3 regions of the Flavobacterium sp. RSP49 genome follow, and region 3 is predicted to be linked to each of the others. Evidence: riboswitches for the same ligand, from Rfam matches in the RefSeq annotation. Region 3 holds a riboswitch; each other region holds the start of a gene.

Region 1 (3,163 bases), on a different contig from region 3:
TTTTTTGAAATCATCAAAAAGAGGTTTATAAACTCCGTTTTTAGCGGCAATACTTAAAATTTCTTCTAATTCATCCGTAGCATTTCCTCGCGCCGAAACCACAATAGCAATTTCCTCGCCTTGATTTACTTTATCAATAATAATTGCAACCACCTTATTTATTCCGTCGCCATTCGATAACGATTTTCCTCCAAATTTCAATATTTTCATTGTGTTCTGTTTTTTGGCTTAGAATATATCCTGAAGCAAATTGTGTAATTGTTTGTACTCTATCAAAAAAGCGTCGTGTCCGTGGATGGAAACTATTTCCTGATAGGTAACCCTCTTTTTATATTTTTTTAATTCCTCGTACGTTGCTTTATTTTCATTTGCCGTAAAAAACAGGTCGGAATTGATTCCAATAATATGAATCTCGGCTTCAATTTTTGAAGTTATCTCTTCGAATGATGTGCGGTCTCTGGTGATATCGATTGTTTTCAACAGTTGATTCATCATTTTATATGACGAAATTTGAAAACGTTTCTGCAATTTTTCGCCGTGATGTAGCAACCAGCTTTCTACATTAAAAATCCCCAATTCTTCATTGGTGGTTCGCTGAAATTTTGCAGCAAATGATTCCGGAGTTCTATAGCATAACATAGCATGAGTGCGAGCGTCTTCAATAGGTTTCGAAGAGTTGTTGAGAATTTGTTCCTGCAAAAAGCAATTGGCAATTAGCCAGTCTGTCGATTTCCAATCCGTTGCAATAGGAATTAAATGTTGTGCGATTTTTGGTTCTAAAGCGACCATCTCCCAAGCAATTCCGCCACCTACAGAACCCCCAATAATGGCGTATAGTTTTTTAATATCCAGAACCCGAATCCCTTCAATAAAAATCCTGGCAATGTCTCTGGCAGTAAAATCTAAATAATCTTCGATCTCAAAACCATCAAAACCATTTCCGGGAACATTAAATGCGAGTATTGTATATTTTGTAGTATCTATGGTTTTGTGTGCTCCAATTAAATCATTCCACCAACCGTTTTCGCCCACAACTTGTGAATTTCCGGTTAAAGCATGGTTGACCAAAACAATTGGTGCCGTATGCAATTCTGGCCCAAAAACTTGAAAACTTACGTTTAAGTCGGCATAAAAAGCGCCACTTTTAGTGGTGAAATTTTGAAATGTAATAGAGGTTGGTTTATTTTCCAATGGCAAATCTTTTATGATTTTTGATCTGTGTTTGGAAATATTATAAAGAAAGTCAGGTGTTATCTAGACTAATTCTTAGTGTTATCTTTCCACGATGAGCGTGGTAGAATGCAGCACCTTCTTCGATAAATCGAAGGGTTGCTAAGGCTTCATCGGGTCTAATCCCTCTGCCTTTCTTTATAACATTTCAATACGATTGTGAACTTATGAGTGCAAATTAAGCATTATTTTTTGTAACAACCAAATTTTTATGTGGATTCGCTTATTTGTTTGGGCTCCATAAATCCAAAAAACAATTCACACGCAATTGTTATTCTGACGAAGTAATGAGGATACTCATCCCGTTTTCTTACTTCGTCAAAACAACACTTTTAAACATCCTTTGAAAATCTCAAAACCGAAAATAAATTCGGATTTATTAAATAAAAAGCGCTTCATTCTCTTGGGAATACATTAGGAAAAGCAATGAATTAGGTACTATTTTTTGTGCCAAAACATCGTTCTTTGAGATCTCAAATCTAGGATGAATCAATTCATTCTTAGAATCGTTTTCCTTTTCTTTTTTATTTCTGAAATTAATACTTTTTAATAACCGAAATGTCTTTGTAAAATACTTTGTTGTGCTCATAATTTTTAGGTTTTAGGTGTTAATATTCATTTTTGGTCTCCTTGTATGAATTGTTGTGAGATTTGAAAAAAATCAGAAAAACAAAAAACCCTTTTAGATCCATATCCAAAAGGGTTTTAAGTTATACACTTACTTTTGGAATCAACAGCCGCGAATACACATAATGGCATTGACACAAATCATGTTATTGACTGTTGCGTTATTTATTTTTTGGCTTTTTAGGTTATTCATCGAGGCTTTTTGTGACTAAAAAATCTATTCTGTTTATTACTATTCAAAAAAAAAGCTTCCCGTTATCCGGGAAGCTTTTGATATATAATTTGATTTAAATTATGCAATAAGCAACCCTCAGGAATTTTCCTGTGCGACCTTAAACATATTACAAATATTAAATTTCATTTTTACTTTATTAGAATTTCAAAATTGCAAATTATTTTTTAAATATCCAAATAAGTTTAAGAAAATAATAGCGAAACTATTTTAAATATTATTTTTTCTTAATAATTTAGAACCCGAAAAATATTTATCCTCAAAAAAAACAAAAGATTAATTTGCAATTCAAAATGGTTTCATACATTTGCAATCAAATACAAGAGGAAAAATTTGAACTGATTGCAACCTCTTCATAATGAAACAAATTCATTATGAGTACTGAACGTTTTTCAGTAGAAAAAATGCTAAAGCAGAAACTCTTCTTTAGTCCTTTTTAGCAATTATTTTTTCTCGCTTAATTTAAAAATAACAATAATTATGGCCTATTTATTTACGTCAGAATCTGTAAGCGAAGGACATCCAGACAAAATTGCAGATCAAATTTCAGACGCATTAATTGATAATTTTTTGGCATTTGATGCTGACTCAAAAGTAGCTTGCGAAACTTTAGTAACTACAGGTCAAGTAATCTTGGCAGGTGAAGTAAAATCAAATACCTATTTAGATGTGCAACAAATCGCTCGCGATGTAATCAAGAAAATTGGTTACACCAAAAGCGCCTACATGTTTGAAGCGGATTCTTGTGGTATTCTTTCTGCTATACACGAACAATCTGCTGACATCAATCAAGGTGTTGATAGAGCAAATCCTGAAGAGCAAGGTGCTGGTGATCAAGGAATGATGTTTGGTTACGCAACAAATGAAACAGAAAATTACATGCCTTTGGCACTAGATTTATCTCATAAATTATTAAAAGAATTGGCCGTTTTAAGACGTGAAAATAACGAAATCACCTATTTGCGTCCGGATGCTAAATCTCAAGTGACGTTAGAATACAGTGATGACAACAAGCCAACTCGAATTGAAGCTATTGTAATCTCAACACAGCATGATGATTTTGACGAAGAAGCT
Region 2 (3,163 bases), on a different contig from region 3:
GAAACATTACTTACACCTCCACTAATGTGTGCATGAGGAAGATTTTCTCGAACCCATTTTGTTCCTCTAAAGAAATCCAAAGCATTCAAGCGGTGTTCTTCCATTCCTGTCGCTACTGGAAATATATTCAAATCGAAAATAATATCCTGTGGAGGAAAACCAACTTTGGTAACTAATATATCATACGAACGTTGGCATATTTCTATTCGACGCTCGTAATTATCTGCTTGTCCAGTTTCATCAAAAGCCATAATAATTGCCGCAGCACCGTAACGCTTAATCAATTTAGCGTGATGAATAAATTGTTCTTCGCCTTCTTTCAAGGAAATCGAATTTACCACACTCTTACCTTGCACCACTTTTAGTCCAGCCTCAATAATATCCCATTTCGAGCTATCAATCATGATTGGAACTCTGGAAATATCCGGTTCAGCAGCAATCAAATTCAGGAATTTCGTCATGGCATATTCACCATCAAGCATTCCTTCATCCATATTTATATCGATGATTTGCGCGCCACCTTCCACTTGCTCTTTGGCAATACTGAGCGCTTCTTCGTATTTTTCTTCCTTGATTAATCGAAGGAACTTTCTAGAACCGGTAACATTCGTTCGTTCACCAATATTTACAAATACGCTGTTGGGCGTAATGATTAAAGGCTCTAATCCTGATAATACAAGGTTTCTTCTAGTTTCTGCTTGTGCCATTTTTTATTTATTTTTTTCAACAACGGAATAAATTTTGTTGTTGTTGCCTTTTATTTTCAACGGAATAAATTCTCCCGAAGCTTCGGGACTACAAAATGAGTCGTTCCTACGGAACTCTTATGTTGCTTGCTCCGCGAAGTCTCCCGACTTTTAGGATGTGTTTCAAGGTCTCTGACCTTGGTTTTATCGGTTAAAAACCGATTGTCGCTTCCTCAAAGTCGGAGACTTTGCGGAGCGGGCACGGATTACAAATCCGCGCTATCTAGTTCAACTAAAAAAATCCATTTTCAAACATCACTACACAGTTTAAAAAAACCATGCAGGAAATTTAATTACATTGTCGCCGTTGAAACCCTAGGTTTATACTCCTTTGCAATATCAGCAATCAACTTAATGTGTTCTGGCGTTGTTCCGCAACATCCACCTATGATATTTACTAAATTATCGTCTAAATATTCTTTGATAAAGGCCTGCATCTGTTCTGGCGTTTCATCGTACTCTCCAAAAGCATTGGGTAATCCTGCATTAGGATGTGCCGACACGTTGAAAGAAGTGTTTTGTGATAAGGTCTGCAGATATGGTTTTAATAAATCAGCTCCTAAGGCACAATTGAACCCTACACTCAACAACGGAATGTGTGAAACCGAAACTAAGAAAGCTTCCACGGTTTGACCTGAAAGTGTTCTTCCTGATGCATCGGTAATTGTCCCGGAAACCATGATTGGAATGTCAATATTACGTTCGTCTTTGACTTCTTCAATAGCGAAAAGAGCCGCTTTGGCATTTAAAGTGTCGAAAATGGTTTCCACCAACAGTAAATCACTTCCTCCGTCTATCAGTGCTTCTACTTGTTGTTTGTAAGCAATGCGCAAATCATCAAAAGTTACCGCTCTGTAACCTGGATCATTTACATCTGGTGACATACTCGCTGTTCTGTTTGTTGGTCCAATTGAACCGGCTACAAAACGGGGTTTCTCTGGATTTTTGGCTGTAAATTCATCGGCTACTTCACGGGCAATTCGTGCTGATTCGTAGTTGAGTTCGTAAACAATATCTTCGAGATGGTAATCTGCCATTCCGATGGTGGTTCCAGAGAACGTATTGGTTTCAACGATGTCTGCTCCTGCTTCAAAATAGGCGGCGTGTACCGCACGAATCGCTTGTGGTTGCGTAAGTGACAATAAATCATTGTTCCCTTTTAAGGAATGTGGAAAATCTTTGAAACGCTCTCCTCGAAAGTCTTCTTCAGAGAAATTGTAGCGTTGCAACATGGTTCCCATAGCTCCATCGAGTACGAGTATGTTTTTTTTAATGGCTTCTTGAATGCTTGACATATCTTGTTATTTCTTGTAAATCACGATCCATTTCGGGATTTACACTTTTGATTATTAATTACAAAAGTTCACTATATGAACTCTTTAGCCCCGATTGAAGCGATATCCTATTTTTCTGGCGTTCAGAAAAAAAGATATAGCGTAAAGCGGGAACGGTATTGGCAAAAAAACGCCAATTGTTCGCTCCTGATACCGAAATTAATTCAGCAGGCTAAAAATATATGTTGTCAAGAAAAGGTTTGAGAAATACTGAGTGAGTATTCGTGTGTTATCTATCTTAAATACTGAAACTGGTTCTGTATAAAGTAGAATGTAGCACCTTCTTTAAAGATAAAGGGTTGCTAAGGTTTCATTGGGTCTTTCCCTCCGCCTTTCGTGATAACTTTCAATAAATATAGGAACAGTGCAAAGTAAAGACATAGCGCCTATACTTGCAAGTATTAGCGCTATATTTTTTAACTAGTTTGTATTAAGTTGTTAAACGATGGCTTTAACCACGGCTTTTGGAGCTTCTTTACGAGTTCCGTCAAATCCGTCAACACCAGAAACTGTAGTATATTTCAGCACATATTTCTTACCCGGATTGATTATTTGGTAGGCTGCCTGACACATCATAGTTGCTTCGTGGAATCCACAAAGAATCAATTTCAGTTTTCCTGGATAAGTGTTTACGTCACCAATGGCAAAAATTCCAGGAATATTCGTTTGGTAATCCAAAGCATTATTTACTTTGATGGCATTTTTTTCAATGTCTAATCCCCAGTCTCCAATAGGACCTAACTTTGGAGTTAATCCAAAAAGCGGAATAAAATAATCTGTAGGAATGGTTCTGTGGGCTCCATTTTCTTCAATATCAATTGATTCTAAATGTTCGGCTCCATTTAAACCAACTACTTCTGCCGGCGTTATCATTTTTATTTTTCCGGAATCTTTTAACTCCTGCACTTTTTCGACCGAATCCAAGGCTCCTCTGAATTCATTTCTACGGTGAATTAAAGTCACTTCGGAAGCAATATTCGACAAGAAAATACTCCAATCTAAAGCGGAATCACCACCTCCTGCAATTACTACTCTTTTGTCTCTGAATTTTTCCGGATTTTTAATGAAATACTTGATTCCTTT
Region 3 (3,163 bases):
TAATTGAACCCGAACGTTGTTTCAGGAAAGTACGCTGAATGGCTTTAGTCATATTAAAAACCGATTTCAGGTTAACATCAATAACTTGATCAAAATCACCTTCAGACATTCGCATCAATAGGTTGTCTTTAGTAATTCCGGCATTGTTTATCAGAATATCGACTGTTCCGAATTCAGCTAAAACCGCATCTACAAGAGTTTGTGCTTCATTAAAATCAGCTGCATTCGATTGATATCCTTTGGCTTTAATCCCTAAAGCGTTCAATTCATTTTCCAAAGCCAAAGCTGATTCAACAGATGAACTATACGTAAAGGCAACGTTTGCACCGTGTTTTGCAAAAATTTCCGCAATTCCTTTTCCAATTCCGCGACTCGCACCAGTAATTATGGCAACTTTTCCTTCTAGTAATTTCATATTCAAAAATTAGTTTAAATTTTATTTGGAGCTATTCCTGCTATCCGCTTCAATCTTTTATGACCGCTATCGCTCACATAAAAGGATTTCCACTACTATCAGGGCTATCTTACAATGGTCAAATATATAATATTTCCCTTTTTAAAAAAAATTCAAAAGCAATAACAGTCAAATTCAACTCTTAAATTTTAAAGAAACGCTTAGTCCATTTGTCCCAAAACGAACTGTAAATAGCCACTAATGTGAAAATTAATAAAAACAAATGATACCAGGCATTACTAATTAAATCAAAGAAATTTAAGCTACCATTGGCATAACTCAATATAAGTAATATTTGAGCGCCATAAGGTAAGATCCCCTGAATTACACACGAAAAAATATCCAGAATTGCTGCTGTTTTTTTTGGATTTAAATTGTATTCATCATTAATTTCTTTGGCAATAGGTCCCGTAATTACAATAGAAACAGTATTATTGGCGATAGCCAAATTAGCAAATCCAACTATAGCGCCAATTCCGGCCTGTGCTGATTTTTTGTTTTTAATTCTTTTTTTTATTTGGACTAATAAATATGTTATTCCGCCCGCTTTATCTACCATCGCAGCTAAACCTCCCGTAAGCATTGACAATAAAAAAATATCTGTCATGCTGGTAAATCCCTCATATATTTTTTGAGTGAACTCCATGAGCGTAAATAAACCACTAAAATATCCAATAATACCAGCTAATAAAGTACCAATAAGCAATGTTGAAAAAACATTAACACCCACAACCGCCAATACTATTACTAAAATATAGGGTACAATCGCGATCCAGGAAAAATTATTTTTTGCAATGGCAACGGTAATAATATCCGAGTTTAAACCAAGATAAAAGAAAACCAAAATAGTCAAAACCGCAGCCGGAAAGGCAATAAACAAGTTAATTTTGAACTTGTCTTTTAAATCACACCCTAATGATTGTGTAGCGGCAATTGTAGTGTCAGAAATCATGGAAAGATTATCACCTAGCATAGAACCACCTAAAAGAGCGCCAGCTATGAGCGGTAATGAAGCTCCACTTTTATCAGCTAATGCCACCGCGATCGGGCCAATCGCTACAATTGCACCTACTGACGTACCTGTAGCAGTTGATAAAAAAGAAGCTATCAAGAAAATTCCTAATGGAAAATAAGCAACGTCAATGGTATTTATTCCAAGATTCACAACAGCATCTACCCCGCCCATGGCTTTACTTACCACAGCAAAAGCTCCCGCCAGCAAATATATTAAGCACATCGTTATGATTTTACTCTCACCACACCCTGCAATTAATGTAGCCACTTTATCCTCAGTAGAAGATTTAAATAATAAAAAAGCAGCAATGATACCAACTAAAACAGCTATTGGCGATGGAAAAGCATAAAAATCATTTAGAATAATTCCCGCTCCCAAAAAAGTAAAAATAAAAACAAATAAAGGAATTAATGCAAAGGCATTTCCTTTGTCTTTTGAAAATAAAGTCATAAAAATAATTTAAAATTAAAAATTACGACGAAAAACAAAGCTAAAAATGGGAATGTAGACAACATTTTTTCCAAAGGATTTGGCTTATCGTTTTAGCACCTTGCTTGTTGCTGCAGGTTGCTATCCTATTGAAGGATTCGTGATAACGGGTGCAAAAGTAATTAATTATTTATGAAATATTTTGAATTTTACTCTAAAAAATAATAAAACAAAAAAAACGCCACATAAAAATGTGACGCAATTATAAGTAAGATATTGAAAAACAGTCTTTAAATAATTAAAAAGCTACATTCCATTTTGGCAATCTTCCATTTTCGTCTAGGAAGTTTTGTAAAACTTGTCCTTCTATGAATGTTGGAATCACTTTAGTTTTATCGTTGAATGTCTCATACCAAACCACTTCTAGCGTGCTGATCTCTTCAATTTTCATTTGCGCTGGCCAAGAATATTTTCTTCCTGTTTTAGCAAATTGGTGTCCTTCAACAATCTTTTCTTTTAGACCTCCATTTTTGATTTTCAAAGTTCCGTTATTTTGGACAGTTCCGGTAGAACCCACCATAATCAACTCTTTCTCTTCTGCTACGGCATATACTAAAAATATTCCAGATCCTTCTGAAGCATTACAAACTTCGGCTAAACTATCTTCTGTAGTGAATGAAAACTGATTGGTAACTTTGAATTTTTTTAACTCTTTATACATTTTTTTTATTTTAATTTGAATTGGCTTCAGCAAAAAAATACCCAGCAATACCGCGAAGTCCATTAGAAACCATTCGTTTATGTTTACTTTTATTAGGATTACATCTGAAAAACAGATTTATTTACTAAAGTGCAAAGATATTTCTTTAATTGAATTTATAATAAAAAAAGCCCCACAAAATGCGAGGCTTTTATAATATTTAGTTAGAGTTTAGATTAACCTAAAACTTCTTTTACTTTTTTACCAATTTCAGCTGGAGAATCTACTACGTGAATACCACATTCTCTCATGATTTGCTTCTTTGCTTCAGCAGTATCGTCAGACCCACCTACGATTGCACCTGCATGTCCCATTGTGCGTCCCACTGGAGCGGTAACTCCTGCAATGAATCCTACAACTGGTTTACGATTACCATCAGCTTTGATCCAGTGAGCTGCATCAGCTTCTAATTGTCCGCCAATTTCACCTATCATTACAATACATTCTGTTTCAGGATCGTTCATCAATAATTCAACAGCTTCTTTTGTTGTAGTTCCAATAATTG

The links. Region 3 has a riboswitch for S-adenosylmethionine ahead of EKM02_RS00670 (Na+/H+ antiporter NhaC family protein). Riboswitches for the same ligand answer to the same signal wherever they lie in the genome.
Region 1: linked by a shared signal. The riboswitch ahead of EKM02_RS05780 (alpha/beta fold hydrolase) and the one ahead of EKM02_RS00670 (Na+/H+ antiporter NhaC family protein) in region 3 are both predicted to bind S-adenosylmethionine.
Region 2: linked by a shared signal. The riboswitch ahead of EKM02_RS05860 (homocysteine S-methyltransferase family protein) and the one ahead of EKM02_RS00670 (Na+/H+ antiporter NhaC family protein) in region 3 are both predicted to bind S-adenosylmethionine.

The regions. Positions count from the first base shown of each region.
Region 1 covers NZ_RYDN01000007.1:64,704-67,866, reverse strand. Annotated here, with positions in the region: gene thrA (bifunctional aspartate kinase/homoserine dehydrogenase I) at 1-210, opposite strand, end outside; gene EKM02_RS05780 (alpha/beta fold hydrolase) at 229-1,191, opposite strand; SAM riboswitch class I at 1,270-1,377, opposite strand; gene EKM02_RS05775 (hypothetical protein) at 1,610-1,819, opposite strand; gene metK (methionine adenosyltransferase) at 2,570-3,163, shown strand, end outside.
Region 2 covers NZ_RYDN01000007.1:81,272-84,434, reverse strand. Annotated here, with positions in the region: gene metH (methionine synthase) at 1-707, opposite strand, end outside; gene EKM02_RS05860 (homocysteine S-methyltransferase family protein) at 1,040-2,041, opposite strand; SAM riboswitch class I at 2,307-2,426, opposite strand; gene EKM02_RS05855 (NAD(P)/FAD-dependent oxidoreductase) at 2,519-3,163, opposite strand, start outside.
Region 3 covers NZ_RYDN01000001.1:150,524-153,686, reverse strand. Annotated here, with positions in the region: gene fabG (3-oxoacyl-[acyl-carrier-protein] reductase) at 1-415, opposite strand, end outside; gene EKM02_RS00670 (Na+/H+ antiporter NhaC family protein) at 597-1,919, opposite strand; SAM-I-IV-variant riboswitch at 1,974-2,070, opposite strand; gene EKM02_RS00665 (hypothetical protein) at 2,197-2,619, opposite strand; gene sucD (succinate--CoA ligase subunit alpha) at 2,835-3,163, opposite strand, start outside.